DNA from 3 places in the Rhizobium sp. A37_96 genome. Region 3 is predicted to be linked to each of the others. Evidence: predicted binding sites of a transcription regulator. Region 3 holds the regulator's gene; each other region holds the start of a gene.
The links. Region 3 encodes PhoB, which activates phosphate uptake and scavenging genes when phosphate is short. Its sites were predicted from a motif close to TGTCATNNANCTGTCAT; they were not measured.
Positions count from the first base shown of each region.

Region 1 (9,996 bases), on a different contig from region 3:
CGGTGCGGTCGCCTTCATTCACGACGATGCGGTCGATTTCGGTTTCGGTCCCACGGTGCTGCTCGAACATCGCACGGAAGAGGGAGATATCTTCTGGACGCTCTACGGCCATCTTTCGCGCCAGAGCGTTGCCAGGCTGGCCGTGGGGCAGGCTGTCGCCCGGGGCGAGGCTTTCTGCACCCTTGGCGAGGCGTCTGAAAACGGCAACTGGTCGCCACATCTGCACTTCCAGATCGTCACGGACCATCTCGGCCTCGGTGCGCGGATGCACGGTGTCGGCGTGGGTGAGCAATGGCAGGTCTGGCGGGCCATCAGTCCCGACCCGAGCGTGGTGTTCGGCTTTTCCACGCCCGCTTCGGTCATCGTTGCGCGGGACAAGGATTTTCTGGTGCGCGAGCGTCACCGGCGGATCGGCCGTTCGCTCAGTATCGCCTATTCCGCAACGCCGCTGAAGATCGTCGGCGGCGAAGGGGCCCATCTCATCGACGAGGCAGGCACCCGCTGGCTCGATATGGTCAACAACGTCTGCCATGTCGGCCATTGCCATCCCCGGGTGGTGAAGGCAGCGCAGGCGCAGATCGCCAAGCTCAACACCAACTCGCGTTATCTGCACGACTCGCTCGTCGAATATTCCCGTCGCCTGGCGAACCTTTTGCCCGATCCGCTCAACGTCTGCTTCTTCGTCAATTCTGGCAGCGAGGCGAACGATCTCGCGATCCGGCTGGCGCGTGCCTATACCGGCAACCGCGACATCATCACGGTCGACCACGCCTATCACGGACACCTGTCGAGCCTGATCGACGTCAGCCCCTACAAGTTCGCCGGCAAGGGCGGGGAAGGGCGGCCGCGGCATGTGCGCGTTGCTGAAATGCCCGATCTCTATCGTGGCAGATTCCGCTATGGCGATGCGGATGCCGGCCGCAAATATGCCGATGACGTGCGCGACCAGGTCGCGGCCCTGGCGGTGGAAGGCCGGCGTCCGGCGCTCTTCTTCAGCGAGGGCATCCTCGGCACCGGCGGCCAACTGACGCTCCCGGCCAACTATCTGAGGGAAGCCTACGCCCATGTCCGGGCGGCGGGCGGCCTTTGCCTGGCCGACGAGGTGCAGGTCGGATTCGGCCGCGTCGGCAGCCATATGTGGGCTCATGAATTGCAGGACGTGGTGCCCGACATCGTCACGATGGGCAAGCCGATCGGCAACGGCCACCCGATGGCCGCCGTTGTTACGACGGAGGCCATCGCGGCCGCCTTTGCCAATGGCATGGAGTATTTCAACACCTTCGGCGGCAACCCGGTTTCCGCCGAGATCGGCCTTGCCGTTCTCGACGTCATCCGCGACGAGCGGCTGATGCATCATTGCCGCGTCGTCGGCGACCGGCTGATGGATGGCGTGCGCGCCCTTGCTTCGCGCCATGAGATCATCGGCGACGTGCGCGGCCATGGCCTCTTCAACGGCGTCGAGCTTGTGCGTGATCGTGAGACGCTGGAGCCCGCCGCCGCGGAACTGGATTTCGTGATCGCCGAGATGAAGCGCAAGCATCACATCCTGCTCAGCAGCGAGGGGCCGCATCATAACGTGTTGAAGGTAAAGCCGCCGGCGCCCTTCAGCGCGGAGGATTGCGACCGGTTTCTCGACGGGCTCGATGAGACCTTGTCTCGTTTGCCTCCTCGCTAGCCCCTGATCCAGAACAGAGATCACGTCGCGACGATTTCGGCGGCGATATAAACGTTTAAATTTCGACTGCGACAAAGGGTGATGCCCGACGTTCGGCGACTTGAATGAAGAAGGACAAGACAGTGCACAAGCCGCTCGCCAGACAGAACAATTTCGATGCCAGCCGGCCGGATGCCGGCATGCTGGAACTTGGCGTCTGCTATTATCCGGAGCAATGGCCGCGGACGAAATGGGAGGAAGATGCCGCGCGCATGGTGGAGCTGGGGCTCGCCTGGGTGCGCATCGGCGAATTTGCCTGGTCGCATATCGAGCCGAAATCCGGCGTCTTCCAATGGGACTGGTTCGACGACGCGGTCGAGGTGCTCGGCAAGGCGGGATTGAAGGTCATCATCGGCACGCCGACGGCCGCTCCTCCCAAGTGGCTGGTGGATCGTTACCCGGACATCCTGCCCGTCGACGCGCGCGGCGCCGTTCGCAAGTTCGGCGCGCGCCGGCACTATTGTTTCTCCAGCCAGCGCTATCGTCTGGAAGCCGCGCGTATCACTGAAGCAGTGGCGCAGCGCTATGGCAAGCATCCCTTCGTGCATGCCTGGCAGACCGATAACGAGTACGGCGACCACGACACGATTCACAGCTATTCGCGAGTGGCGCTCCACGCCTTCCGCGAGTGGCTGGCCGCGCGCTACGGCACGATCGAGGAGCTGAACCGCGCCTGGGGCACCACATTCTGGAGCATGCACTACAACAGCTTCGACGAGGTGGATCTGCCCAACAATCTGGTCGAGGAGCCGAGCCCGACGCATCTGGTCGACTATTTCCGCTTCTCGTCCGATCAGGTGAAGAGCTTCAACAAGGCGCAGGTCGACATCATCCGCCGCCACTCACCGGGCCGGCCGGTCACGCATAACTTCATGTCGCAGAACACCGACTTCGATCATTACAAGGTCGGCGAAGATATCGATATCGCATCGTGGGACGTCTATCCCATGGGCGGGCTCATCAATGGCCGGCTGAGCACCGAGGAAAAGCAGCGCTATCTGCGCGTCGGCGATCCCGATCAAACGGCCTTCAATCATGACCTCTATCGGGCGGTCGGCCGCGGCCGGGCCTGGGTCATGGAGCAGCAGCCGGGACCGGTGAACTGGGCCTCGCACAACCAGTCTCCGGCCGATGGCATGGTGCGCTTGTGGACATGGCTCGCCTATGCCCACGGTATCGACATGGTTTCCTATTTCCGCTGGCGGCAGGCGCCGTTCGCGCAGGAGCAATTCCATGCAGGCCTCCTTCTGCCGAACAGCGAAGAGGATCAGGGCTACAAGGAAGTGGCGCAGGTCATTGCCGAGATGAAGCTGCTGCCGAAGGGCGAGGCGCGCGACAAAGCCGCCGTTGCGTTGCTGCTCGATTATGAATCCCGCTTTGCCACCCGCGCCTTGCCGCAGGGTCGCGATTATGCCGCCTCCGCCATTGCGCTCGACTGGTATTCCGCCGTGTCGCGCCTCGGCGTGGACGTCGATTTCATCGGCCAGCATTCCGATCTCGAAGGATACAGGCTGGTGCTGGCACCCGATCTCGTCATTCCCGATCCGGATTTCATTGCGCGCCTCAAGGCTTCCGGCGCCAAGGCGCTGTTCGGGCCTCGCAGCGGCAGCAAGACCCGCGACATGCATATTCCCGCCGATCTGCCGCCGGGCGTGCTTGGCGACCTCCTGGATTTCCGCGTCACGCGCGTCGAGTCTCTGCCGCCGTTCCAGTCCGAGACCGTTCTCTACGGCAATTCCAGCCACGAGACCTCCACATGGCGGGAAACGATCCGGACTACGGAGACGGTGCTGGCGACGTTCCAGGGAGACTATCGGCCGGATTCACCGGCCGTCATCGGCAATGACATCGCGCGCTACTGCGCCACGCTGCCGCGCGACGAGTTCCTGTTGAAGCTCATGGGCGACACGTTTGCCTGGGCCGGCGTGAGCAGCCTGCCGGATCTCGGCGATCTGCGCCTTGCGCGGCGCGGGAGGCTGCACTTCGCCTTCAACTATGGAAGCACGGTGGCGGCTGTCCCCGCAGCGCAGGATGCCGAATTTCTGATCGGCAACCGCGTGCTTGCGCCTGTCGGCGTGGCGGTCTGGCTCGATGGAGCCAAGGGTGCTGCGGCCGAGTGATGCGTCTCAAACGGCAGGCTCCGCCTGCCGTTCGCGGTGCGACAGCTTGCCTGTGGCAATACCGACAAAATGCCTGATGTCGTCGTGCAGGGCGCCGATGTCGTTTTCCTGTGCGCGCCATGGCGCCTGCCGTGATCTTCTGGTCATATTCAAGGTGCCATCGGCAAAGCGTGCCGGTGGATAATTGGGAAACCGGTCGCAGGCCGGTGCTGCCCCCGCAACGGTAGCGGACCGAATACTATCGACGGATGCCACTGGCACAACTGCCGGGAAGGTTGTCGACAGCGTCCGAACGGACAGGTCCGAAGCCCGGAAACCAGCCTTGACGGCAGGCTTGATTGATCACGGCGGGTGATCGAGAGGCGAATGCGGGCGTCTTGAGATCGCCCGGTTCCAATCTCGCAGCTTTCGTAGCAGTCATGCATGCGCCGGCCCGGTCACCGCTGAAGTCGCGGCTGCCGGAACCGATTTCGCTGCTGTTCAGCCCGTTGAGGAGCGGGCCGATCCGAAGATGCCCGGGATTCCGGGCGAGGATGTTCAAGCGTTCAATCAAGGAGGAGATGGCATGACTGGGAACAGAGGCGTCGTCTACATGCGACCCGGCAAGGTCGAGGTTCGCGATATCGACGATCCGAAGCTGGAGGCGCCGGATGGCCGCCGCATCGAGCACGGCGTAATCCTGAAAGTGATTTCCACGAATATCTGCGGCTCCGACCAGCATATGGTGCGCGGCCGCACGACCGCCATGCCGGGCCTCGTGCTCGGCCATGAGATCACCGGAGAGGTCATCGAAAAGGGCATCGATGTCGAGATGCTCGACATCGGCGATATCGTCTCGGTTCCGTTCAACGTCGCCTGCGGCCGCTGCCGTTGCTGCAAGTCGCAGGACACTGGCGTCTGCCTGACGGTGAATCCGTCGCGGGCCGGCGGCGCCTACGGCTATGTCGACATGGGCGGCTGGATCGGCGGCCAGGCGCGCTACGTCACCGTGCCCTACGCGGATTTCAACCTGCTGAAGTTTCCTGACCGCGACAAGGCCATGGCCAAGATCCGCGATCTCACCATGCTGTCGGATATTCTGCCGACCGGCTTTCACGGTGCAGTCCGCGCGGGCGTCGGCGTGGGCTCCACCGTCTATGTCGCGGGCGCAGGCCCGGTCGGTCTCGCGGCAGCCGCCTCCGCCCGCATCCTGGGCGCGGCTGTCGTTATGATCGGCGACTTCAACAAGGATCGTCTCGCGCACGCCGCCAAGGTCGGCTTCGAGCCTATCGATCTCTCCAAGAGCGATCGTCTCGGCGACATGATTGCCCAGGTCGTCGGCTCCAACGAGGTGGACAGCGCCATCGATGCCGTCGGCTTCGAGGCACGCGGTCATTCCGGCGGCGAGCAGCCGGCAATCGTGCTCAATCAGATGATGGAGATCACCCGCGCAGCAGGGTCGATCGGGATACCCGGATTGTATGTGACGGAAGATCCGGGTGCAGCAGATGCCGCGGCCAAGCAGGGCAGCTTGTCGCTGCGTTTCGGTCTTGGCTGGGCGAAGGCGCAATCCTTCCACACCGGACAGACGCCGGTTCTGAAGTACAACCGGCAACTCATGCAGGCGATCCTACATGACAGGCTGCCGATTGCCGATATCGTCAACGCCAGGATCATCTCGCTCGAAGATGCGGCGCAAGGCTATGAAAGCTTCGACCAGGGCGCTGCCACGAAGTTTGTCCTTGATCCGCATGGTGAGCTGTTGAAGGCAGCTTGAGGCACGGAAGCTCATACGACCACGCAAGGGCTCTCAGATGAAGATGACCGTGAGCGGGATCATGCATTCCCGCTCACGGTACTGTTTCCCTAAATGCTCGTGAGTTTGCCGGGCAACAAAAGGGCAATAAACCTCCAAGCCAAGTCAAATCGCGTTGGAAACGGCGGCCCGTTGCCGCCACCGAAGATGTCGGGCAGATATGGACGGAGGTCCTGGTTAGCGATGCTCACGGGTCTCATCTGAAGCAGAAGGCTCTCACCACTCAGAAGGTGACGAGACATCTTTTCATGAGCTGCTGAACCGTAAAATCATGCGCCTTCGGGATCAGGAAAAGCGTCAAACGGCGCTGCCGCCAAGGCTAATCGTCATCGATAATAGCAGTCGGTGTTGCCATTATACATCTATCCTTTACATTTATAGGGGCATCCCTATGGAGGAGCTCCGTCATCGCTTCCTAAGCAACGACGGCTTGGCAAGGAACGCTAACCCGAAGAGAACAGAAAAATGGCAAACTTTCTTGATAAATGGTCTTCTAAGAAGGCTGATAAGCCAAAGGCTGGCGCACGGAATGTCGTCGATACGTTTCGTGCACGAGTAGCGGAACAGAAGGCATATCTGGAGGAGTACGAGCGCGATTCAGCTGGTTTCAAGAAGTGGCGCTCCACCTGGTTCCAGCGCGTCCCCGGCGGCTTCGGCGTGACGGTTGGCCGTGACTCCGTCAATGCCGGCCATGGATTGAGCTATGTCGTCGTCGAAGCAGTCAAGGACGTGGCAGAGTTTCTCGACGATCTCACCTATCACGCGGAGAACGACGTCGGCTTCCAGCAGGCGCTCGAGCAGAACCGCCAGCGTCGCGTCGCACTTTTGAATGCGGCAAAGACCGGGGGAGATGCACCTGCCTCGAAGACCAAGGCGAAGGCCAAGCCTGCCGCAGCAAAGCCGGCTGCTGCCAAATCCGTTGCCAGCAAGGCGGCACCCAAGGCTGCTCGGGCCAAGGCTGCTCCTGCAGCTGCTCCGGCGCCGGCTGTTGCAGAAACGGCAAAGCCGAAGCGCACTCGCAAGCCGAAAACTGCAGGCGCTGCCGAGTAAAGACAATAAAGCCCGCTTCGTGCGGGCTTTATTGTGCCGCTGTCGAGCGGCTTGAGCATCTCCCGTTCGGGATACAGCCGAGCGCAAGGCTGTGCCGATACAGCCACTCCTGATGCCTGATCTCACCGCATCATCGGGAGATGAACGAGGCGACGCAAGCAGATCTGTAATGAAGGCAGATCTGCCTTCGGTGTTGTCCAGGTCATAGGGCCTGGCAACACGCCGCAAGGCGAGGGAAAGAAACGCGGCACTGGCGACGTCGATGGATCGGCAGGATCTCTCAGCTGATATCAAGCTGCAATACCGAAGCAGCCCGCAGAGGACGGCACGGCTGCATCGGGCAAATGGATAGGGTGGCGCCTCCCGCAGGCCGAGTGATCGAGGGGGCGCGATCACGCCCGGCCTTGGGAAGATTGCTTCTCACGGCAGGAAGCAAGTCACGTTCGTCACGCGCCCCGCCGCCAATCCGAAAGGAGCGGCGAAGGCCGCTCCTTTCGGCCGATTTCACTTTTTCTCGCTATACGCCTTGATGGCGGCGGCAACTTCGTTCCGCGCCTTTTCGGCGCTCTCGAAGCCGCCAACTTCGACAACCTTGCGGGCGTCTGGAAGCTGCTTGTAGACACGGAAAAATGCCTGCAGGCGGTCCTGCTCGACCTTGGGAAGATCGGAGATTTCCTTGATGTCGTCGTAGGTCGGGTCGATCTTGGTCGTCGGTACGGCAACGATCTTGTCGTCCACCTCGCCGCCGTCGATCATCTTCATGACGCCGATTGCCCGAACGCGGACAATGGCGCCGGGAACGATCGGCTCGCGCGTGTAGACGATGGCATCGAGCGGATCGCCGTCACCACCGAGCGAGCTGGTGATGGAGCCGTAGTTCGCCGGATAGGCGACCGGCATGGACTGGAAGCGATCGACAACGATGTGACCGGTCTTGGCGTCGATTTCGTACTTGGTGAAGCTGCCGGCCGGAATCTCGATAGCGGTGTAGAATTCCTGGCTTTCGTCCTTCGGCTGAGGATAGTCGATATAGGACACGTAGTCGGCGGCCGAAGCCGCGTTGCCGGACAGGATCGTCAATGCAATGACGGAGATAAGCTTTTTCATATACGCCCCCGCGTTAAGGTTGAACGCTATCGCCATAATCAGGGGTTGTCACGGGCTTGTGACATAAATCTATGAATGCACAGGGAAGTGCCCGTGACCGTTGGCGTCTATCCGAACGCGCGCACATTGCGGCGGATCGTCTGCGGCGGTTGGCCGAGCACGCGCAAGAAGGCGCGGCGCATGCGTTCGCGGTCGGCAAAGCCCACTTCGACGGCGATTTCGTCCATCGAATGGCGGCCGTCCTCGATCATCAACCGCGCCGCCTCCACCCGCATGTTCTCGATCGCCTTGGCAGGCGACTGGCCGGTTTCGCTGCGAAAGACGCGGTTGAACTGACGAGGACTGAGGCTTGCGGCTTCAGCCATTTCCTCGACCGATACGATCTTGCGCAGGTTCCGCCCGGCGAAATCGAGCGCTCGCTGAACCCGGTCGGATTTCGGCTCCAGTTCCAGCAGGGTCGAAAACTGAGACTGTCCACCGGCGCGGCGATGATAGACGACGAGTTTTCTGGCCACGGTTCGCGCCAGTTCCTCGCCATGGTCCTTCTCGATCATCGCGAGCGCAAGATCTATGGTCGCGGTCATGCCCGCCGATGTCCAGATCGATCCGTCGATGATGAAGATCTTGTCTTCGTCCACCTTCAGCGCGGGAAACCGATCGCGCAGCTCTCGGGCGAAAAGCCAATGCGTCGTCGCGCGGCGGCCATCGAGCAGGCCCGTTTCGGCCAAGGTGAAGGCCCCGGTACAGGGTGCGACGACGCGCCGGCAGGATTTCGATACTTCGCGAATATAGTCGAGAACCGCCGGCGACATCGACGAGATCTGCGTGGCGGCGCCAATGACGAGAGAGTCGAAGGAGCCGCTGCCGAAAGCCTCCGTTTCGACGCTGAATCCTGCCGACGAACGCACAAGCCCGCCGGTCTCCGAAAGCAGCGTTACGCGGTATAGCTCCCTTTCCCTCGCCAGATTTGCGACTTCGAAGGCCGTCACCGCGGTGAAGCCCATGACCTGGAAACCGGGAAAGACGAGAAATCCGATGGAATGCATGGTGACGCTCGTGGCTGTAAAAGGTGCCTGTAGCATTTCTCGGACGAGATCCCGTGTCAAACGGCGATAGCCGACCGGACCTCGCGGCGTGGGTTGTGTCCTAAAACGTGGTGAATATGACATTTGGGTCATCCGGTTTCAAGCGTATGGTCGTCTTCGACACGGACGAGAGCTGCTCCGCGAGATAAGGATCAAGGCAATGACGAATTCAGCAGGTACAGCATTGGTAACAGGCGCCTCTTCAGGTATCGGCGCCATCTACGCAGATCGGCTTGCCAGGCGAGGTTTCGACCTCATTCTGGTTGCGCGCAATGGCGAGCGTCTTTCGGCCATTGCAGATCGCCTGAGCGCCGAGACGGGGCGGAAGGTCGAAACCATTGCCGCCGATCTGGGCTCTCCGAGCGATCTGCGTCGCATCGAGCAAGTGTTGAAGACCGACGAGACGATTACGACACTCGTCAACAATGCCGGGTTTGGCGGAACGGCGCCCCTGCTTGACGCCGACGTGGACAAGATGCAGCAGATGGTCGAGCTGAATGTCACGGCGCTCATGAGGCTCACCTATGCTGCCGTGCCGGGCTTCGTGAAGCGCGGCGGCGGCTCCATCATCAACATCGCCTCGATCGTCGCAATCGCGCCGGAACTCCTGAATGGCGTCTATGGTGGCACGAAGGCTTTCGTGCTCGCCTTCAGCCAGTCTCTCAAGCATGAGCTCGCCGACAGGAATATTCGCGTGCAGGCTGTTCTGCCCGGGGCGACGGCGACGGAATTCTGGGCGATTGCCGGCATGCCCGTCGAGCATTTGCCGTCTCAGATCGTCATGCCAGCGGAAGAAATGGTCGATGCTTCCCTGGTGGGCTTTGACCAGGGGGAACTGGTGACAATCCCCGCGCTCGAGGACGCGCAATTGCAGACAGCCTACGAGGACGCGCGGCAGGCTCTTATGCCCAATCTGTCCCGCTCGGCGGCTGCTCGCCGTTACCTGGTGAAATAGAGAGACGGTCGAATGATGGGGCGGCCGGCGTTCACATCATGAACGCCGGCCATTCAAAAGCCACAAAACTGACGAGGCTCGGGAGGGCCAAGAGGATCGGCACGATCCATGCAGCCGCTGCTTGAATATTTATGAGGCGTATCCCGCGCATTACGGCGCATTCTTGCCGG
Region 1 covers NZ_JBNWDS010000005.1:312,269-322,264, forward strand. Annotated here, with positions in the region: gene ACQZ6J_RS17025 (aminotransferase class III-fold pyridoxal phosphate-dependent enzyme) at 1-1,675, shown strand, start outside; gene ACQZ6J_RS17030 (beta-galactosidase) at 1,780-3,834, shown strand; gene ACQZ6J_RS17035 (hypothetical protein) at 3,841-3,981, opposite strand; cobalamin riboswitch at 3,970-4,173, shown strand; gene fdhA (formaldehyde dehydrogenase, glutathione-independent) at 4,400-5,590, shown strand; gene ACQZ6J_RS17045 (hypothetical protein) at 6,095-6,679, shown strand; gene ACQZ6J_RS17050 (inorganic diphosphatase) at 7,184-7,786, opposite strand; gene ACQZ6J_RS17055 (GlxA family transcriptional regulator) at 7,894-8,832, opposite strand; gene ACQZ6J_RS17060 (SDR family NAD(P)-dependent oxidoreductase) at 9,032-9,826, shown strand.
Region 1: ACQZ6J_RS17050 (inorganic diphosphatase) is a predicted target of PhoB. The motif match lies at 7,834-7,850, and genes of this name have one in related genera.

Region 2 (9,996 bases), 390 kb from region 3:
GGATGCGGTCGGCGCTCCACCAGCCCGTCGCGCTCCATGCGCGACAGCGTATTGGCCATCGTTGCCTGCTCGATATCGACCCGCTCCAGCAATTGCTTCTGCGTGAGCCCGTCTTCGGACCATAGTTCCAGAAGGATGGGAAACTGACCGGGGGAAAATCCAAGCTTTGCCGCGCGTTGCTGTAACGAGCGAGCGAATCCCTTCGCCATCTGGCTGGCAAGGTAGGCAGCGGAGTCCATCCGATTAAATCCCATGATTGCAAATATGCCGACAATTCAAAATCAAGACAATCAGCAATTCTTGGGTAGAGGTGCTCCGAAAACAGCAACTTCGATGCGTTTTTTTACATTCATGGATTGTATTTTTGGCATGAAAAAGCCGCCATGGCCTGGAGGTTCGCCATGGCGGCTCGTAAAAGGGGGGACAAAGGCCCGGAGAGGGGATAGGCCTTTGTCCGAGTCTGACGTGGCGGGGGACAGGCCGGTTGTCAGACCCTCGGCGTATCAATCGCCGGTGAGTAAGATTTGTGGTTTCAAATGTGGTTTTTCAAGGGAATATGCAGATTAGATTGATTAAAAGTTAGTAACGTTTCGGTGAGAGATCCCGCGCTCCCCAGGGCTGCAAAAGCAGAACTTTATATGGACGTTGGAGGTGCGTCACGCTATCCATGCTTCCATGAAAAAAGGTGATCATCTCTTCCTCGTCGACGGCTCCGGTTTCATTTTCCGGGCCTTTCACGCTCTGCCGCCGCTGACGCGCAAGTCCGACGGATTGCCGGTCGGCGCCGTCTCCGGTTTCTGCAATATGCTGTGGAAGCTGCTGACCTCGGCGCGTGATACCTCGGTCGGGGTGACGCCGACGCATTTCGCCGTCATCTTCGACTATTCCTCGAAGACCTTCCGCAAGGAGATTTTTCCGGAGTACAAGGCAAACCGCTCTGCCCCGCCCGAGGAGCTGATCCCGCAATTCGGCCTGATCCGCGAGGCGACGCGCGCCTTCAATCTGCCCTGCATCGAGACCGACGGCTTCGAGGCCGATGACATCATCGCCACCTATGCCCGGCAGGCTGAGGCGACCGGCGCCGATGTGACGATCATCTCGTCCGACAAGGACCTGATGCAGCTGGTCACGCCGACGGTCCACATGTACGACAGCATGAAGGACAAGCAGATCGGCATTCCCGACGTCATCGAAAAATGGGGCGTGCCACCCGAAAAGATGATCGACCTTCAGGCCATGACCGGCGATTCCGTCGACAATGTCCCCGGCATCCCCGGCATCGGCCCGAAGACGGCGGCACAGCTTCTGGAAGAATTCGGCGATCTCGACACGCTGCTTGCCCGTGCCGAGGAAATCAAGCAGCAGAAGCGCCGGGAGAACATCATCGCCAATGCCGAGCTGGCCCGGATCTCCCGGCAGCTGGTGGCGCTCAGGACCGACGTGCCGCTGGACCTTGAGCTCGACGCATTGATTCTCGAGCCGCAGAATGGCCCGAAACTGATCGGCTTCCTGAAGGCGATGGAATTCACCTCTCTGACGCGCCGCGTCGCCGATGCCTGCGATTGCGATCCGGCGGCGATCGAGCCGTCCGTCGTCAAGGTCGAGCTGGGCGATACCGCGCACGGCCCGGATCTCGACGTCGATGAAAATGCCGAACTCGTCGCGGGCAGCGCGGTCGTGGCCGCGGGTTCCTCCGTTCCGGCGCCGGCGGTAAAGCCGCGTTTGGCTGTCGAGGGGCTGACTGAGCCGGCCGACCTTGCCAATGCGCGCGCGGCAAGCTTCGCCACCGCGCCGATCGACCATTCGAAATATGTGACCATCCGCGATGTCGCCACCCTCGACCAGTGGATTGCCGATGCGCGCGAGACCGGCATCGTCGCCTTCGATACGGAGACGACGTCGCTCGATGTCATGCAGGCGGAGATCGTCGGCTTTTCGCTGGCAATTGCCGATAATCGGGCCGATCCAACCGGCTCCTCCATCCGCGCCGCCTATGTGCCCCTCAGCCACAAGAACGGCGTCGGCGACTTGCTTGGCGGCGGTCTGGCGGACAATCAGATTCCGCTGCGCGATGCATTGCCGCGCCTGAAGGACCTGCTCGAGGACACCTCCATCCTCAAGATCGCGCAGAACCTGAAATACGACTACCTGCTGATGAAGCGCTATGGCATCGAGACCAGGTCCTTCGACGACACGATGCTGCTCTCCTACGTGCTCGACGGCGGCTCCAATGCCCTTCACGGCATGGACAGCCTGTCCGAGCGCTGGCTCGGCCACAAGCCGATCGCCTATAAGGACGTGGCCGGCAGCGGCAAATCCAACGTCACCTTCGATCTCGTCGATATCGATCGCGCCACGGCCTATGCCGCCGAGGATGCCGACGTCACGCTGCGTCTCTGGCTGGTCTTGAAGCCGCGGCTCGCGGCGGAAAAGCTGTCAGCCGTCTACGAGCGGCTGGAGCGGCCCCTGGTGCCGGTGCTCGCCCATATGGAGGAGCGCGGCATCACCATCGACCGGCAGATTCTGTCGCGTCTCTCCGGTGAGCTGGCGCAGGGCGCGGCGCGGCTGGAAGACGAGATCTATACGCTGGCGGGCGAACGCTTCAACATCGGCTCTCCCAAGCAGCTTGGCGATATCCTCTTCGGCAAGATGGGATTGGCCGGCGGCAGCAAGACCAAGACGGGCCAATGGTCGACCTCGGCGCAAGTGCTGGAAGACCTGGCGGCCGCCGGCTTCGAGCTGCCGCGCAAGATCGTCGACTGGCGTCAGCTCACCAAGCTGAAATCGACCTATACGGACGCCTTGCCGGGCTATGTTCATCCGCAGACGAAGCGTGTCCACACCTCTTATTCGCTGGCGTCGACGACGACGGGGCGCCTATCGTCTTCCGAGCCGAACCTGCAGAATATTCCGGTGCGCACGGCGGAAGGCCGCAAGATCCGCACGGCCTTCATTTCGACGCCCGGACACAAGCTGGTGTCGGCCGACTACAGCCAGATCGAACTGCGCGTGCTGGCGCATGTCGCCAATATCCCGCAGCTCAAGCAGGCCTTCGAAGACGGCATCGACATTCACGCCATGACGGCGTCGGAAATGTTCGGCGTTCCGGTGGAGGGGATGCCCAGCGAAGTGCGCCGTCGCGCCAAGGCGATCAACTTCGGCATCATCTACGGCATTTCCGCTTTCGGCCTCGCCAACCAGCTCTCCATCGAGCGCTCGGAAGCCGGCGATTACATCAAGAAGTATTTCGAGCGCTTCCCCGGCATCCGCGATTACATGGACAGCACCAAGCAGACGGCGCGCGACAAGGGCTATGTCGAGACCATCTTCGGCCGCCGCATCCATTTCCCGGAAATCCGCTCCTCCAATCCTTCCGTCCGCGCCTTCAACGAGCGCGCTTCGATCAACGCGCCGATCCAGGGTTCGGCTGCCGACGTCATCCGCCGGGCCATGATCAAGATGGAGCCGGCTCTGGCTTCGGCCGGGCTCGGCGATCGCGTGCGAATGCTGCTGCAGGTGCACGACGAACTGATCTTCGAAGTCGAGGACGCGGATGTCGAGCGCACGACGCCGATCATCGTCTCGGTCATGGAAAACGCCGCCATGCCGGCGGTGGACATGGCGGTGCCGCTGAAGGTCGATGCGCGTGCCGCCGACAATTGGGACGAGGCACACTGAGGTCAAAGCAGGCATGGCGAGAAGATCAGCCTGCATGGTGGGGTGCGAAGGCCTGAAAGGCCGAAGCCTCGAACCACGGGGGCGGGTGGGATATCGCTCGGGGCCACTTCGCGCTTCGAGGCCCTGACGCCAACGCACCTCAGCATGAGGTGGTGAGAGATTTGCGATCCGGCATGAATGTGAAAGCGTCGCGATGATCCCGGACCATCGCAAGTCCGTAACACTTATTTCCCGATCAGCACTTTCAGCGCGGAGATGATCGTGCGCTCGGCATCCTCAAGCGTGCCGCTATTGTCGATATCGATCACGTCGTAGCTGCCGTCAAAGGTGATGGTGCTGCGATCCAGGCGCTTCAACACGTCTTCACGGCTCTCGCGTCCGCGCGCCATCAGCCGCTCGGCAAGCACCTCGCGCCGCGCCGTGATGTTGATGACCTTCAGCCGTGGGAATGCGGTCTGGAAATGATGCAGCGCCGAACGTGAGCCATTGGCGATGACCAGATTGCCGCGCGCAAGCTCGCCGGCAACTTCGGCAGGAATGCCGTATTTCAGCCCATGCGCCTCCCAGGAGACGGCAAAGGCACCGGCCTGCTCCATGGCGTCGAAGTCCGCTTCCGAAACGCTTCTGTGGTCCTCATTGCCGGCATCGCCGTCGCGGGTGATGACCCGGCGGACGAAATGGACGTCCGGCCGGCCGGCGAAATGCCGGGCGGCGAGATTCATCAGCGTATCCTTGCCGGCGCCGCTCGGACCGACGACGACAGCGAGCGTGCCCGCCGCTGTATCCGCCAGGCCGACCTTAGCCGGCTTGATATTCGCGTCCGTGCTCATGCCACGCGCCGTCCTTCGCGCCATACCGAACGCGTGACCGGCACGCCTTGATCGCGGCGAACGCGAACCAGGTCGCCGCGCAGGCCCTCGGCGATGCGCCCGCGATCATTGAGGCTGACCGTCCTTGCCGGCGTCGCCGTCACCATGGCGATGGCTTGCGGCAACGAAATACCCTCGACTTCGTCAGCGAGGATGAAGGGTGCGTGCAGCAGGCTGAGCGGCACGTAGTCGGAGGAGAGCACGTCCAGCACGCCGAGTTCGGCGAGATCGCGGGCGGCGATGTTGCCCGAGTGCGACTTGCCGCGCACGATGTTCGGCGCCCCCATCAGCACGCTCATGCCGGCGCCATGCGATGCCTTCGCGGCGTCGATGCTGGTCGGGAATTCCGCCAGGCGGACGCCATAGTTGATGGCTTCGTCGACATGGGCGAGCGTCGCGTCGTCATGGCTGGCGATGGTGATGCCGCGCTCGGCGCAGACCTTGGAAATCGCGTCGCGGCTGGGTGTCGCGTACTTCGCCGATTCTTCCTGGCGCTTGGCGACGAATTTGGCAAAGGCCTCGTCGCTCAGGCCGCGCTTCTTCTGGTAGTAGAAGATATATTGGTCCATGGTCTGGAACTGGCGCTGGCCCGGCGCATGGTCCATCAGCGAGACCAGGCGCACGTAGGGATCCTTCTCGAAATCCTCGAAGTGATCGAGAACGTTGTCGGAGGAAACCTCGCAGCGCAGATGGATCAGGTGGTCGGCGCGCAGCCGATCTTCGCGCTGGGCCGCCTGGATGGCGTCGGCCATGTCGCGCATCTCGCCCTTTTCGAAGCCGCCGTCCTCGTCCGAGCCCATGCGCAGGCAGTCGAATACGGTCGTGATTCCCGAGGTGACGATCTGGGCGTCATGCGCCTGGATGGCGGCCGTCTTGTTCCAGCGCACGCCCGGACGCGGCGAATAATGCGCTTCCAGATGGTCGGTATGCAGCTCGACCAGGCCGGGGATCAGGTAATCGCCCTCGAAATCCTCGCCGATAGCGGACTTGCCTTCGGAAATGCCGGCAATGCGACCGTCACGGATCAGCATGGAGCCTTCGACGATCTTGTCTTCGAGGACGATGCGGGCATTGGAAAGGACGGTTTCTTTGGTCATGTCAGGTCTTTCACTATTAGGCGCCGTTCAGCGGCAGCCATGAACGGACGGTAAAGGGTGCGCCACGCTTTTCTTCGATAAAGATGGCGAGGCCCGAAACGTCGAGCGGTTTGCCGGTATGCGCGGCGAAGCGCTCACGCAGGACGTCGTGCATCTCGGCCTGGCGCTCGGCCGGGACGCGCCCGGTCAACGTCATATGGAAACGGAACTCGTCATTGACGTAGGGATAGCCCCAGCGCAGCAGATTGGCACGCTGCGGCTCGGTCAGGCCTTCCGGCTTGCGCCGCGCGATATCATGATCCGAAAGCGGCGCGCGGAACGGCTCGAAGGTCTTGACCACGCGCGAGGCGAAATCCTGCAGCGGCTGGCAAAGCGAGCCCGGCACGAGCGCGAAGAAATGGCCGAGCTGGCCAAGCACCAGCTCCGGAATGGTGAACGCCTTGGTCCGCGAGGCGAATTCGGCGGCGACTTCGAGAAGATCGCGTTCGGTCACGGAGCCGGCAAGCTCGAACGGTGCCTTCAGCGTTGCATGGAAGCCGTAGCGGCGTGGATCCGCCGTCAGTTCGGCATGGTCTTCCGGCACCGGCCCCATGGCCTTGTCGGAAAAGATCTCGTCGGAAAATGCATCGCGACCCAGCCAGCGGGCGGCCAGCGACGTCAACGGATGATCTTTGGGCGGCGTAAAATAGAGAGCATAGCGCAAGGCTGCATTCCTTGGAAAAATCGGCTGCGCGGGACACTGTTGGGTGATTTGCGACAAACCGCAAGAGCAGCAAGGCAGCAACGAATCGAATCCGGCTAAAGCCGGCTCGAACGCTGCGGTCTTGCCGGCCTCCGCTACCGGATTCCCGTGACAGAATGATGATGCGCCACGATTTTTCTTGTTCTTTTATTTGCCCCGCGTACCCATCAGGCGGGAGCGCAGTGCGTTGGACGCGGCGTCGAACAGGAAGACGACGATCAGGATCAGCAGCACCATATAGGCGACGTTTTCCCAGTTGGCGTTGGTGCGCATCGCTTCCCAAAGCTTCAGGCCGATGCCGCCCGCGCCGACCGCGCCGATGATGGTCGCGCCGCGCACGTTGGATTCCCACTGATAGAGCGTCTGGCTGACGATGACGGGCACGATCTGCGGCATGATGCCGTAGCGATGCACGAGGATCGTCGACGAGCCGGTGGATTTCACGCCCTCGCGCGGCTTGTTGTCGATGTTTTCCAGGCCCTCGGAGTAAAGCTTGCCGAGCGTGCCGGTCTCGGTGAGGAAGATCGCGCCGCTGCCGGCGAGCGGGCCGGGGCCAAAGGCGCGCGTCAGGAACAGCGCCCAGATCAGCATGTCGACGGAGCGCAGGAAATCGAAGAAGCGCTTCAGCACCTGATTGAGCAGCCGGTTCGGCGTGATGTTGCGGGCCGCGAGGAAGGCGAGCGGGAAGGCGGCGAGCGAACCCAGCAGCGTGCCGAGAAAGGCCATGACGATCGTCTGGAACAGCTTGGTCCACACGTCGCCGTGCTGCCAGGCGCCATTGTTCCAGATGTTGTCGAAAGCCAGCGAGAGATTGGATTGCGAGGGATCGAGCCGCGGCCCGGAGACGATCAGGCCGATGACTTCGCTCGCCGGCTTGTCGAAGAATGGCGAGTGCGTGTCGAAGACGAAATTGGCCCAGCCGAGGAAGCGCTTGCGGATCTTCACGCGGTCCGTGGAAATGCTGACATCGCCGGCAAAGCCCATGTTTGCGAGGATGTTGTCGTCATAGACGGTCATCCAGCTCGGCACCGGCTCGGACCCGACGATCTTCGGCGCGTCGCCGCTGATGTCGATCGGGATGGTGATGCCATGGGCCGTGAGGATCGCCTGCGTCTTGGTGATCGTGACGGTGCGGCTGCTGCCGCTGACCGAGACGGTCATGCTGCCGTCGGGCGCGGTCTTCACCCAGTCCGGGTTCGGGTTGTCGCCGAGCGGCGAGAAGCGTGGATACTTGATGCTGATCTTGTCGCCGGAAATGCGGAACTCCGGCTGCACGTCATAGCTGATCCACTCGCTGAGATAGATGCCGACGCGCTCCCAATGCGCTTCCGCGATGACTTTCGGCAGGTCGAAGAACCAGACGGCATAGAAGCCGTAAAGGATCACGCCGACGAACATCATCAGCGCGCCATAGCGCTGGCGGAACGATCGATGAAAGAACTCCGGATAACGCGCTTCGATTTCCTGCATACGGCCGGCGTCGATAACGGACATGGTCAACCTCAATGCTGCAAAAGGAAGGCGTGCTCACCGACGAGGCGGCGGCGAAGCCATGCGGAAAACTGGTCGACGGCGATGATGGTCACGAAGAGCAGCAGCACCAGCGCCATGGTCTTGGCGCCGAAGCCGCGTGAGATCGACAGCTTCAGCTCCTCGCCGATACCGCCGCCGCCGACGGCGCCGATGATGGTGGAGGCGCGGACGTTGATCTCCAGGCGCAGCAGCGCATAGGACATGAAATTCGGCAGCACCTGCGGCAGAGCTGCGAAGCGGACGCGTTCCGTCCAGCTCGCGCCGACGGCGCGCATCCCCTCATCGGGCTTCATGTCGACATTCTCGACGACTTCGTAGAACAGCTTGCCGAGCGCGCCGATCGTGTGCAGGCCGACCGCGATGATGGCGGCGATCGGTCCGATCGACAGAATTGCGGAGAACAGCCCGGCGATGACGATTTCCGGGAAGGCGCGCAGGATTTCCATGATGCGCTTCGTCACCAGGCGGACGGGATTGGACGGCGACAGGTTGCGTGCGGCTAAGAAGCTCAAGGGTACTGCGAAGACGAAGCCGACGATGGTCGATACCAGCGCCACGTTGATCGTGATGATCATCAGCTCGAAATATTCGGGAATATAGAAATCGCCCCAGACATAGACGCGGCCGAGGGGGAAGTTGAATTCCTCGCCGCCGACGCCGTTTGCGCCGTTGGGGCTCGGCAGATCGAAGAGCGCGCGATAGACGTCCGCCCAATCCTTGGGAATGAGCCAGCTCAGGAAGTCGAAGAGATGCGGCAGCCGCTCGAAGAAATGCCCGGCATTGCTTTCGTCGGCAAAGCGGACGGAACTGACGAAGGCGATCAGCAGGATGAGCAGGCCGATGCCCGTATAGAGGCGGCGGCGTGCTACCATCTTGCTCCAGGCGTCGCCGATATCCCTGGCGCTCTGCGGTGCGCCCTGCATCTTCAGCTGCGTATCGGCAATCGTCATGAAATCCTGCCCTTGTGATAGCAAAAGGGCGGCCGTTGCCGGCCGCCCCGTATTCGGAATGCGCATCAGCCGCCGATAGCAGCCTTACGAACGTCGATAACGGCGTTGTAGAAGTCCGGGGTGACCTTGACGTAACCCTTGAAGTCGCCGCCTTCGATGGCCGAGAAGCACTTGGCGTCGGTCGTCGGCAGCTTCAGGAAGAAGTCCGTCAGCTTGGCCTGCCATTCGTTGCCGAGAGCGTTGCGAACGACGAGCGGGCCGTTCGGGATCAGCGGCGAACGCCATACTTCGACGAGCTTGTTCGGGTCTACGGCGCCCTTGTCGACTTCCTTGCGGAAGGTGCCGGAGGTGAAACCGTCCTTGAAGTCGCCGATGCCCGAGGAGTCGTCGACAGCGACGTCGACCTTGCCGTCATAAGCGGCAAGCAGGTTGTTCTCGTGGCCGCCGTTGAACTGGGTCGAGGCGAAGAACTTGTCGTTCGGCATGCCCGTGTCCTTCGGGATCTGCGTCAGCGGAACGAGATAGCCCGAGGTGGAGTCCGGATCGGCGTAGCCGAGCTTCTTGCCCTTGGCGTCCTTGATGGTCTTGATGCCGGAGGACTTGAGAGCGAGACCGATCGAGTAGTAGCCGGTCGAGCCGTCTTCCTGCTGCGTGGTCAGGATCGGGGTAACGGCCTTCGGGTCCTTGATGGCGACGGCAGCGTAGCCGGAAGCGCCGAGTTCGGCGAAGTCGAGCGTGCCGCCGAGCAGGCCCTGGATAACGCCGTCATAGTCGGCGGCCGGGAACAGCGATACCTTCTCGAAGCCAAATTCCTTCTTCAGGTGGTCGGAGAGGCAGGCATAGTTGCGCAGGCGGTCGGCTTCGTTTTCGCCACCGAGAATGCCGACGCGGAATTCCTTGAGGTCTTGGGCGGCAGCGCCGCCAGCGAGCGCGAGAAGCGCCGTGGCTGCGAGAAGAGTCTTCTTCAACATTGGGTTCGTCTCCTGATTAACCGGTGTCCCCGGATGCCTTCGGTCTAGAAGAAATGTGCCCTTGACGCGGGCTCTCGATCCCGGCCGTCCCTCTCAGAGACCGGCCAGTGCCAGCGGTTGCGGGCCGGCGGATTCGATGGCCGCGGCTTGCGCGGC
Region 2 covers NZ_JBNWDS010000002.1:35,847-45,842, forward strand. Annotated here, with positions in the region: gene ACQZ6J_RS06555 (MarR family winged helix-turn-helix transcriptional regulator) at 1-239, opposite strand, end outside; gene polA (DNA polymerase I) at 676-3,678, shown strand; gene phnN (phosphonate metabolism protein/1,5-bisphosphokinase (PRPP-forming) PhnN) at 3,903-4,508, opposite strand; gene ACQZ6J_RS06570 (alpha-D-ribose 1-methylphosphonate 5-triphosphate diphosphatase) at 4,505-5,644, opposite strand; gene ACQZ6J_RS06575 (DUF1045 domain-containing protein) at 5,661-6,347, opposite strand; gene phnE (phosphonate ABC transporter, permease protein PhnE) at 6,534-7,880, opposite strand; gene phnE (phosphonate ABC transporter, permease protein PhnE) at 7,889-8,869, opposite strand; gene phnD (phosphonate ABC transporter substrate-binding protein) at 8,935-9,840, opposite strand; gene phnC (phosphonate ABC transporter ATP-binding protein) at 9,934-9,996, opposite strand, start outside.
Region 2: ACQZ6J_RS06575 (DUF1045 domain-containing protein) is a predicted target of PhoB. The motif match lies at 6,495-6,511, and genes of this name have one in related genera.

Region 3 (9,996 bases):
AAGCCGGGGTCGAAGAAGCCGGCATAGTGGACGCGAAATTCGCCGACCAGCGGATCGAACGGCGTCATTTCGGCGGCAAAATGCGGCGGCACATGCACCGCCTCGCGCGACACGAGGATGTAGAATTCGTCGGGATCGAGGATCAGCTCGGTACGGCCGCGGCTATAGAGTGGCTCCCAGAAATCGAAAATATCGTGCTGAGCCTTCTTGTCGACATCGACGACGGCCGTGTGATGCTTGCCACGATAGCCGATCAGCCCTTCTTTGTCGCCGGCAAGGTCGATCGACAGCGCGATGCCGCCGCCGGTGATATTGGGCTTCTTGCTGGCGACCAGCGTCTCGCTTTCATGCAACGCCAGCAATTCCGGCTCGGTGAGCAGGGCCTGGCCGACGCGGAAGCGGATCTGCGACAGGCGCGAGCCGCGACGCACGACGATCGGAAAGGTGCGCGGGCTGATTTCAAGATAGAGCGGGCCGGAATAGCCGGCCGGAATCTTGTCGAACTCCTGGGCCCGGTCGGTGATGACGCGGGTGAAGATATCGAGACGGCCGGTCGAGCTCTTCGGATTGGCCGATGCCGACATGTCCGCCGGCAGGTCCAGCCGCTCCATCAGCGGCACGATGTAGACGCAGCCGGTTTCCAGCACCGCGCCTTCGGAGAGATCGACCACATGCAGCTTCAGCCGGTCCAGCTTGTCGGCAACGAGGTGGGACGGACCCGGCATGAAGCTGGCGCGAACGCGGAAGGCATGCGAGCCAAGCCTCAGATCAAGACTTGCCGGCTGGATCTGATCGACATCCAGCTCTTTCTCGCTCGTCAGCCGCCCGGCGTCAAAGAGCGCTGCGATGGCGCGATCGGCCAAAATTCCAGTATTGCGAGCCATCATGCCTCATCCCCAGCGCATAACCCGGCAAGTAGAGAGCCAACTAGCCGGGTTATGCGCCGATTTAATATGCCACTGCGACCTTTGCGCATCCTGACGGACGCACGGGCAGTAATTTGTCGCAGACAAAACCAAACTCGGGGAATTGACGCAAGCCGTCAACGGCAGTATTGCAACTTATCCCGTGGTGATTTGGCCGGTCGGCTTGCAGCCACGTTAAACAAGTGGCTAAAAAGACCGGGTTGAAACCGGTCTGCAATTGCGGCCGGTTTTTTTGTTTTGAAAGTGGTGATGGCATGAGCAAGACTTGGCGCCCCGCAACCCAACTCGTTCACGGCGGAACGCTCCGTTCGCAATTCGGCGAAACGTCCGAAGCAATCTATCTGACCCAGGGTTTCGTCTATGATACCTCGGAAGCGGCGGAAGCCCGCTTCAAGGGCGAGACAGACGGTTTCATCTATGCCCGTTACGGCAGCCCGACCAACGACATGTTCGAAAAGCGCATGTGCGCTCTGGAAGGCGCCGAAGATGCCCGCGCCACCGCTTCCGGCATGGCCGCGGTCTCCGCCGCCATCCTCTGCCAGCTGAAGGCCGGCGACCACATCGTCGCAGCCCGTGCCCTCTTCGGCTCCTGCCGCTGGGTCGTCGAGACGCTCGCGCCGAGATACGGCATCGAATGCACGCTCGTCGACGGGCGTTTCGTGGAGAACTGGGAGAAGGCGATCCGCCCGAACACCAAGCTCTTCTTCCTCGAAAGCCCGACCAATCCGACGCTGGAAGTGGTCGATATCACCGCTGTCGCCAAGCTCGCCAACCAGATCGGCGCCAAGGTCGTGGTCGACAACGTCTTCGCCACGCCGCTCTTCCAGAAGCCGCTGGAACTCGGCGCCCATATCGTCGTCTACTCCGCCACCAAGCATATCGACGGCCAGGGCCGTTCGCTCGGCGGCGTCATCCTTTCCGACAAGCAGTGGATCGACGAACAGCTGCAGGACTATTTCCGCCATACCGGCCCGGCCATGTCGCCTTTCACCGCATGGACGCTGCTGAAGGGCATCGAGACGCTGCCCCTTCGCGTAGCGCAACAGACGGTGAACGCCGCCAAGGTGGCCGATTTCCTCGCCGAGCAGGGCAGCAAGGTCGCCCGCGTGATCTATCCCGGCCGCAAGGATCATCCGCAGGCCGATATCATCGCCAAGCAGATGAGCGGCGGCTCCACTCTCGTCGCCTTCGAACTGAAGGGCGGCAAGGAAGCAGCCTTCAAGCTGCAGAACGCATTGGAAATCGTGAAGATTTCCAACAATCTCGGCGACAGCAAGAGCCTGATTACCCATCCGGCCACCACGACGCACAAAAACCTCACCGACGAGGCCCGTGCCGAGCTCGGCATTTCGCCGGGCACCGTGCGCTTCTCTGCCGGTATCGAGGACAGCGAAGACCTGGTCGAGGATTTCGCCCGCGCCCTGGCGCAGGTTTCCGCCTGATATTGCTCGAGCCGCCCGGATTTTTCTCCGGGCGGCTCGACCTGCCCATATCGGGCAATGTCGCAGGATATCGTGGCCCGTCAGCCGGCGGCCTTGAACTGAACCAGGCCGTTGTTCAGGAAGAACATCTTGTCGAACAGCGTCAGGTCCAGAGGGTTTGGCAGGCGGACGTCTTCAAGATCAGGCAAGGGTTTCAGCGTCGGATCGTATGAACGATCGATCTGCGAGAGAAACACGACGATCACGCCTTTCGCGCGCGCGAATGCCTTCAACGCCTGAACCTGGGTCATCACATCAGGCTTTTCCCGCTTCTGATCGAGCAGCTGCAGATAGTCGACCACCGCCAGCGTGCCGCGCGGCGCGGCGGCCAGCTTCTCGACGATATAGTCGGCGCTGATGGCGTCGGAGCTGTCGAATTCGAACAATGCGGCAAACTCGGCATAGTCGGCGCCGATCACCCGGAAGCGGTCCTGAACGACCTTTTCCGTGTCCTCCAACGTGAAAAAGACGCCGCGATTGCCGGTCCTCATGGCTTCGACGACAAGCCTCAGGCTCATGAGCGTTTTACCATGGCCGGGCCGGGCGCCGATCAGCACGAGATCACCCGGGCCAAGCCGCGAATACAGATCGCCGATGGAAACAGCGGCATTCGTTTTGGACGCAAGCAAGCTCCAGCCTTCGAAACCCTCGCCGGCCGCGATGCGATCCAGCGCGGCATGCAGGGGGATCTTCTGCTGGCGGGACAACAGCCTCGCCTTGCGTTTCAAATGATATACAGGGGCAGAAAGCCTCATCTAAACCTCCTATTTGCGAGCAATGACCGCAACCCCTCCTTATGCCCGGCGCTCAAACAGTCGGTTTGGATATCGACGGCCCCGCATGAAATATACTTTCCCGAATGGAGGGGGGAGGCACGGGCCATGCCAGAATCAGATGATAGCCGAAATTCCCTTGCCAGAAAATCTCTGGCCGGCATTTCCCGGCGGAACATGAGATGAGATCAGGTATTGTAGGATTCAGAGGTTTCGACTGCAGGTCGCAAGACCTGACATAGAACTTAAGTGAACCTGCAATTGCAGCAAGCGTATCTGCCCGTCATGCCGGACTGTACCGGGAATTGTGGTAGACGAGACTAAATGACAAACGGAACGAGATACTTTGAGAGCAAGATGCTAACCTTTTTCATCAACCGTAATAGCTGAAACTCATAACGCTCCGCTCTCCAGGAGCGAGATTTCATCACGCCGTTCCTTGACGGAATGGATCGGTTATAGGATACCGCTAGATATCCTGCACTTTGCGGGAGTGGTGGAAAGCGGATAATATGCCGCAGACTTGGAAATGCTGGAGCGGCGGTGAGGCTTGAAGAAGCGCTCGACGTTTCAGGGCAGTGGCAAGGTATCAGGCATGTATCGCGCCCTAACACGCGACATTGAAGTCGTCGTCGAACCATTTTATCTGGAGGAGCAATCCGATCCGGACGACGATCGCTATGTCTGGGGATATCGCATCGTCATCTCCAACCATTCCAAGGAAGCCGTCAAGCTGGTGACGCGCTACTGGCACATCACCGACATGAACGGCATCGTGGATGAAGTGACGGGCCCCGGTGTCGTCGGCGAACAGCCGCACCTGAAGCCCGGCGATACCTACGAATATTCTTCCGGCTGCCCTCTGGATACGCCGTCAGGGATGATGTTCGGCCACTACCAGATGGAAACGGACGACGGGGAGCTTTTCCATGTCAAGATCCCCGCCTTCTCACTGGATACGCCGAACCTGCTGCGCACGCTGAACTAGGCAATTCCCGCTTTTCCTCGATAAGCGCAAACCCCTATTTTCCTGCATTCCGGACGGAAAACCGCTGCGTACTTTTCTCTGAAATGCTCGGAAGCGGCATCAGGCCGCTTCTATCTCGGACACTTCGAAGCGATAGGTCGTCGAGCAGAATTCGCAGGTCACGGCGACTTCGCCATTGTCCTGGCTGGCCTCGATCTCCTCGGCGCTAAAGCCCTTCAAGACGCCCTTCAGCTTGTCCCGCGAGCACGAACAGCGATCATAGACGGCCTTCGGTTCGTAGACGCGCACGCCGCGCTCGTGAAAGAGGCGATAGAGAAGGCGCTCGGTGCCGACCTGCGGATCCGTAAGCTCGTCGGCATCGATGGTTTCCACCAGACTGCGCGCTTCCGACCAGGCATCGTCCTCGACATGATGGCGCACGCCGGTATCGCCGTCGCCGCCATGCAGGTCCGGCTGGCGCATGCGCTCGGGAGCCTCCGGCAGGAACTGGGCAATCAGGCCGCCCGCCCGCCAGCGATGACGCGGCTTGCCTTCCTCGTCGCGGTCGAAGAGTTCGGCGGCACCCAGGCGCACGCGCGTCGGGATCTGTTCCGACTGGCGGAAATAGGTGCCGGCAATCTCCTCGAGCGAAGCGCCGTCGAGAGCGACGATGCCCTGATAGGGCTGAGTGAAGCGACCCTGGTCGATGGTGAAGGCGAGAACGCCCTTGCCCAGCAGTTGTTCCGGCTCGGTCCGGCCTTCGGCCACCGCCTTCGTCAGTGCCGCCTCGTCGAAGCGAGCGTAGGCGCGGACATTTTCCGGCGTCGAGAAATCGGCAACCAGAAGATCGACGGGACCGTCGCTCTTGGTCTGCACGGTGAATTTGCCTTCGAACTTCAGCGACGTCCCGAGAAGCACCGTCAGGACGATGGCCTCGGCCAGGAGGCGCGCGACCGGGGTCGGATAGTCATGCCGGGCAAGAATGGCGTCCAGCAGCGGACCGAGCTGCACGGCACGGCCGCGCACGTCCAAACCTTCCACCTGGAAGGGGACGACGTGATCGTCACCGGCAAAATCGAATTGACCCAGCGATGCGGCATTTTCGGCCATTGCTTTACTCCTACTGCGCCCGCGCCCTCAGACGCGGCTTCATATCCTCAGATTGCGCCCAGGCACCAAGCAAGAATCGACTTTTGCGCATGAAGGCGGTTTTCCGCCTCATCGAAAACAACGGATTGCGGACCGTCGATCACTTCGTCCGTCACTTCCTCCCCGCGATGGGCGGGCAGGCAATGCATGAACAACGCGTCTTTGCCGGCCTGTGCCATCAAAGCCTGGTTGACCTGATAGGGCTGGAAGACGTTGTGACCGCGTGCCCGGTGTTCCTGATTCATGGAGACCCAGGTATCGGTTACCACGCAATCGACGCCGGCAACCGCACGGTCTGCATCATGCGTGAGCATGATTTCGGCGCCCTCATTGCGGGCCCAGTTCAGATAGTGATCCTTCGGCTCGGAACCAAGAGGCACCGCCATATTCATGCGATAGCCGAAACGCGCTGCGCCTTCGATCAGTGAATGCAGCACGTTGTTGCCGTCGCCCGTCCAGGCGATGGACTTGCCCTTGATCGGACCGCGATGCTCCTCGAAGGTCATGATGTCAGCCATGATCTGGCAGGGATGCGTGTCGTCGGTCAGCGCGTTGATGACCGGAACGGTCGCATGTTCCGCCAGCTCCAGCAGGCGCGAGTGATCCGTCGTGCGGATCATGATCGCATCGACATAGCGCGACAGAACCTTCGCGGTATCGCCGATCGTCTCGGCGCGGCCGAGCTGCATTTCGGTGCCGGAGAGGAAGAGCGTCTCGCCGCCCAGCTGGCGCATACCGACATCGAACGATACGCGCGTTCGGGTGGAAGGCTTCTCGAAGATCATCGCCAGCATCTTGCCGGCAAGCGGCTTGTCGGCCGTGCCAGCCTTCAATGCCTTCTTTCGCACGATCGCATCATCGATGATGTTGCGCAGCTCAGCGGCCGCAACGGCCGAGAGGTCGAGAAAGTGTTTCGGAGAAGCCATGTCCTTACCTGTACTCCAGAAAAAACAATAACGCCCGCGTGGGGCAAGAACGCCCCAACAGCGGGCGCTGAGTTCAAGCCGATTTCTTGACGCGAACGGCGCGCGCGCGCTCTGCGGCGCGCTCGATGCGGGCGAGGCCTTCGCGTGCCTCCTCGGCGGTCACGATCAGCGGCGGAAGCAGACGAATGACGTTGTCGCCGGCCGGAACACCAAGCAGATGTTCGGTGCGGATCGCCTGCAGCAGGTCCGCCTGCGGGATGGCGGCCTTGATGCCGAGCATGAGACCTTCGCCGCGAATATCCTCGATGATATCCGGGAAACGATCCTTGAGCGAGGCAAGGCCCTGGCGGAAGATCAAGGCGACATCGCGCACATGCTCAAGGAAGCCATCGGCCAGCACGATATCGAGCACCGCATTGCCGACCGCCATGGCAAGCGGATTGCCGCCATAGGTCGATCCGTGCGTGCCGGCCTTCATGCCCGAGGCGGCTTCCGCCGTCGCAAGGCAGGCGCCGAGCGGGAAACCACCGCCGATACCCTTGGCGACGGCCATGATATCCGGCTTGATACCGGCCCATTCATAGGCAAAGAGCTTGCCGGTGCGGCCAACGCCGGACTGGACTTCGTCGAGAACCAGCAGCAGGCCGTGCTCGTCGCAGATCTGGCGGAGACCGCGCATGAATTCGTTCGTCGCCGGGCGGATGCCGCCCTCGCCCTGCACCGGCTCGACCAGGATCGCGGCCGTCGCATCGGTGATGGCCGCGCGCACGGCGTCAAGGTCGCCGAAAGGCACCGGATCGAAGCCCGGAGCCTTCGGGCCGAAACCTTCGATGTATTTTTCCTGGCCACCGGCGGCGACCGTCGCGATGGTACGGCCGTGGAAGGCTCCCTCGAAGGTGATGATATGGAACTTTTCGGGATGCCCCTTGGCGAAGTGATAGCGCCGCGCCGTCTTGATGGCGCATTCCAGCGCCTCGGCGCCGGAGTTGGTGAAGAACACCTTGTCGGCGAACGTGGCTTCCGTCAGGCGCTTCGACAGCTTCTCCTGGCCGGGCACTTCATAGAGGTTGGAGAGATGCCAGACCTTGTCGGCCTGCGCCTTCAATTCCGCGACGAGATGGGGGTGCGCATGACCGAGCGAATTGACCGCCACGCCAGCCGCGAAATCGAGATAGCGTTCGCCATTTTCGGTCACCAGCCAGACGCCCTCGCCTCGCTCGAACCGCAGCGGAGCACGCATGTAGGTATCATAAAGCGGCGCGGTCTCTGCCATGGCCATTTCTCCTCGATCACAACTTTAAGGACCAATCGCTTCCGTTTGATGAAACGGACCCGAAAAAATCAAAAATGCCGCCTTGCGGCGGCTTGCGCACTATTGATGTTTTGCACCGCGATGTCAACAAAACTGGCGGTTTAGCAGGTGCGAGAAAGCGCTGCCGGCCAAAAGAGATGGGTTCTGCAGCGCCTATTGCAGAAATGCCACGCCCGGACAGCAAGTTGGGGAAAACCTCGAAATCGATTCCACAAGATTCCCGCGACTCTTGTCACGGAGTCAGCCTCACACTAGGTTAAAAACCAATTGCTAGACTGCATGCGGCGGAACTAGTCACCACAATTTTAGAGCGTTTCGCGTCTCGTTCCCATGCGAGGCAATGGTGAGGGATTCTGCCATCGGAAACGCGGCAGCGGAGACAGGGCATGAATTGGACAGACGAACGCGTCGAGAAGCTGAAAAAGCTATGGTCCGAAGGTTTGAGCGCCAGCCAGATCGCGGCGCAGCTTGGTGGCGTAAGCCGTAATGCCGTCATCGGCAAGGTGCACCGCCTGAACCTCCCCGGCCGAGCGAAGGCTGGCGGCACGGCGACCGCTGCCCGCACGCCGAAACGCAACGCCACGGCACCTCGCCCTGCCAGCTTCGGCTCGCGCGTTGCGACGCGCACGGTGGTTGCCCGGCAGCAGGGCGCGACCATGCTGAAGGAAGAGATCGACGTCGATACGGTCAATGAAATCCAATATCGTCCGGCTTCCAACGTCGTCGTCCCGATCTCCCGTCGCCTCGGCCTGACGGAGCTGACGGAGCGCACCTGCAAGTGGCCGGTCGGCGATCCGCTGAAGGACGATTTCCACTTCTGCGGCAACGAGAGCCCGGATGCATCGCCCTATTGCGGCTATCATCAGCGCCTGGCCTACCAGCCCGTGCACGAACGGCGCCGGCCGGCTCAACCACGCGGCTGAGATCTATCATCGCCGAGACAAAAGAAACGGGCCCTTGAGGCCCGTTTTCTGTTTCCGCCGCTATGTCGATGCCTGAGCGGGCCTTGCCGCTCAGGCCTCCATGGAATAGCCCGCGCCGCGAACGGTGCGGATGACATCCTGCATATTGGAGAAGTTGAGCGCCTTGCGCAGGCGGCCGACATGGACGTCGACGGTGCGTTCGTCGACATAGATATCGTGCCCCCATACGCCGTCCAGCAGCTGCGAGCGCGAGAAGACGCGGCCCGGCGAGGACATCAGGAATTCCAGCAGGCGGAATTCCGTCGGCCCCAACCGCACTTCGCGGCTCTTGCGGTGGACGCGATGGGTTTCGCGGTCCAGCTCGATATCGCCGCAACGCAGCACCGTGGAGAGCACCTCCGGACGGGCGCGCCGCAGCATCGCCTTGACGCGGGCCATCAGCTCCGGCGTCGAAAACGGCTTGACGACATAATCGTCCGCGCCGGTGGAAAGGCCGCGCACGCGCTCGCTTTCCTCGCCGCGGGCGGTGAGCATGATGATCGGCAGGCGCTCCGTCTCCGGCCGCATGCGCAGCCGGCGGCAGAGCTCGATGCCGGACACGCCGGGGAGCATCCAGTCGAGGATCAGAAGATCGGGGATGCGCTCCTGGAGACGCAGCTCGGCCTCATCGCCTCTGAGGATGGTGTCGACCTCGAAGCCTTCGGCCTCGAGATTGTAGCGCAGCAGAACGCTCAGCGCTTCCTCGTCTTCTACAACAGCAACTCTCGGAACCATGCGCCTGTGGTCTCCTTTTTCGCTTCCAGATTATTCCGTCACCGCGCCGACGGTATTGGCGGTATCGTCCTTCGGGCGCTCGCCTTCGGGCTGGGCACCGGTCGCCATGTAGTAGATCGTCTCGGCGATGTTGGTGGCATGGTCGCCGATGCGCTCGATGTTCTTCGCGCAGAAGAGAAGATGCGTGCAGGTGGTGATGTTGCGCGGATCTTCCATCATGTAGGTCAGCATCTCGCGGAAGAGCGAGGTGTACATGGCGTCGATTTCCTCGTCCCGCTCGCGGATCGAGACGGCCTTGTCGGGCGAACGGGTCGCATAGACGTCTAGAACTTCCTTCAGCTGGCTCAGCGCCAGTTCGGAGAGATGCTCGATGCCGCGGGCGAGACGACGCGGAACGCCGGTGCCCTGCACGGCGATGACGCGCTTGGCGGTGTTCTTGCCAAGGTCGCCGACGCGCTCCAGATCGGAGGCGATGCGGATCGAACCCATGATCTCGCGCAGGTCGGCGGCCATCGGCTGACGGCGAGCGATGGTGACGATCGCCTTGTCGCCGATTTCGCGCTCCGCATGGTCGAGAACGACGTCGTCCGAGATGACCTTCTGGGCAAGAGCGGCGTCGCTGTTGACCAGTGCGCGGACGCTGTCGCTGACCATCTGCTCGGCCAGGCCGCCCATTTCGGCAATGCGGCGCGTCAGGAACTTCAGGTCTTCGTCATAGGCAGAGAGAATGTGAGTGGAGACCATTTTTCTATCCTCAAGGTGAAC
Region 3 covers NZ_JBNWDS010000002.1:423,494-433,489, reverse strand. Annotated here, with positions in the region: gene ACQZ6J_RS08575 (2'-deoxycytidine 5'-triphosphate deaminase) at 1-887, opposite strand, end outside; SAM riboswitch at 1,059-1,137, shown strand; gene ACQZ6J_RS08570 (O-succinylhomoserine sulfhydrylase) at 1,181-2,368, shown strand; gene ACQZ6J_RS08565 (DNA helicase) at 2,449-3,162, opposite strand; gene apaG (Co2+/Mg2+ efflux protein ApaG) at 3,776-4,168, shown strand; gene ACQZ6J_RS08555 (Hsp33 family molecular chaperone) at 4,268-5,257, opposite strand; gene argF (ornithine carbamoyltransferase) at 5,305-6,222, opposite strand; gene ACQZ6J_RS08545 (acetylornithine transaminase) at 6,296-7,495, opposite strand; gene ACQZ6J_RS08540 (GcrA family cell cycle regulator) at 7,921-8,457, shown strand; gene phoB (phosphate regulon transcriptional regulator PhoB) at 8,548-9,231, opposite strand; gene phoU (phosphate signaling complex protein PhoU) at 9,262-9,975, opposite strand.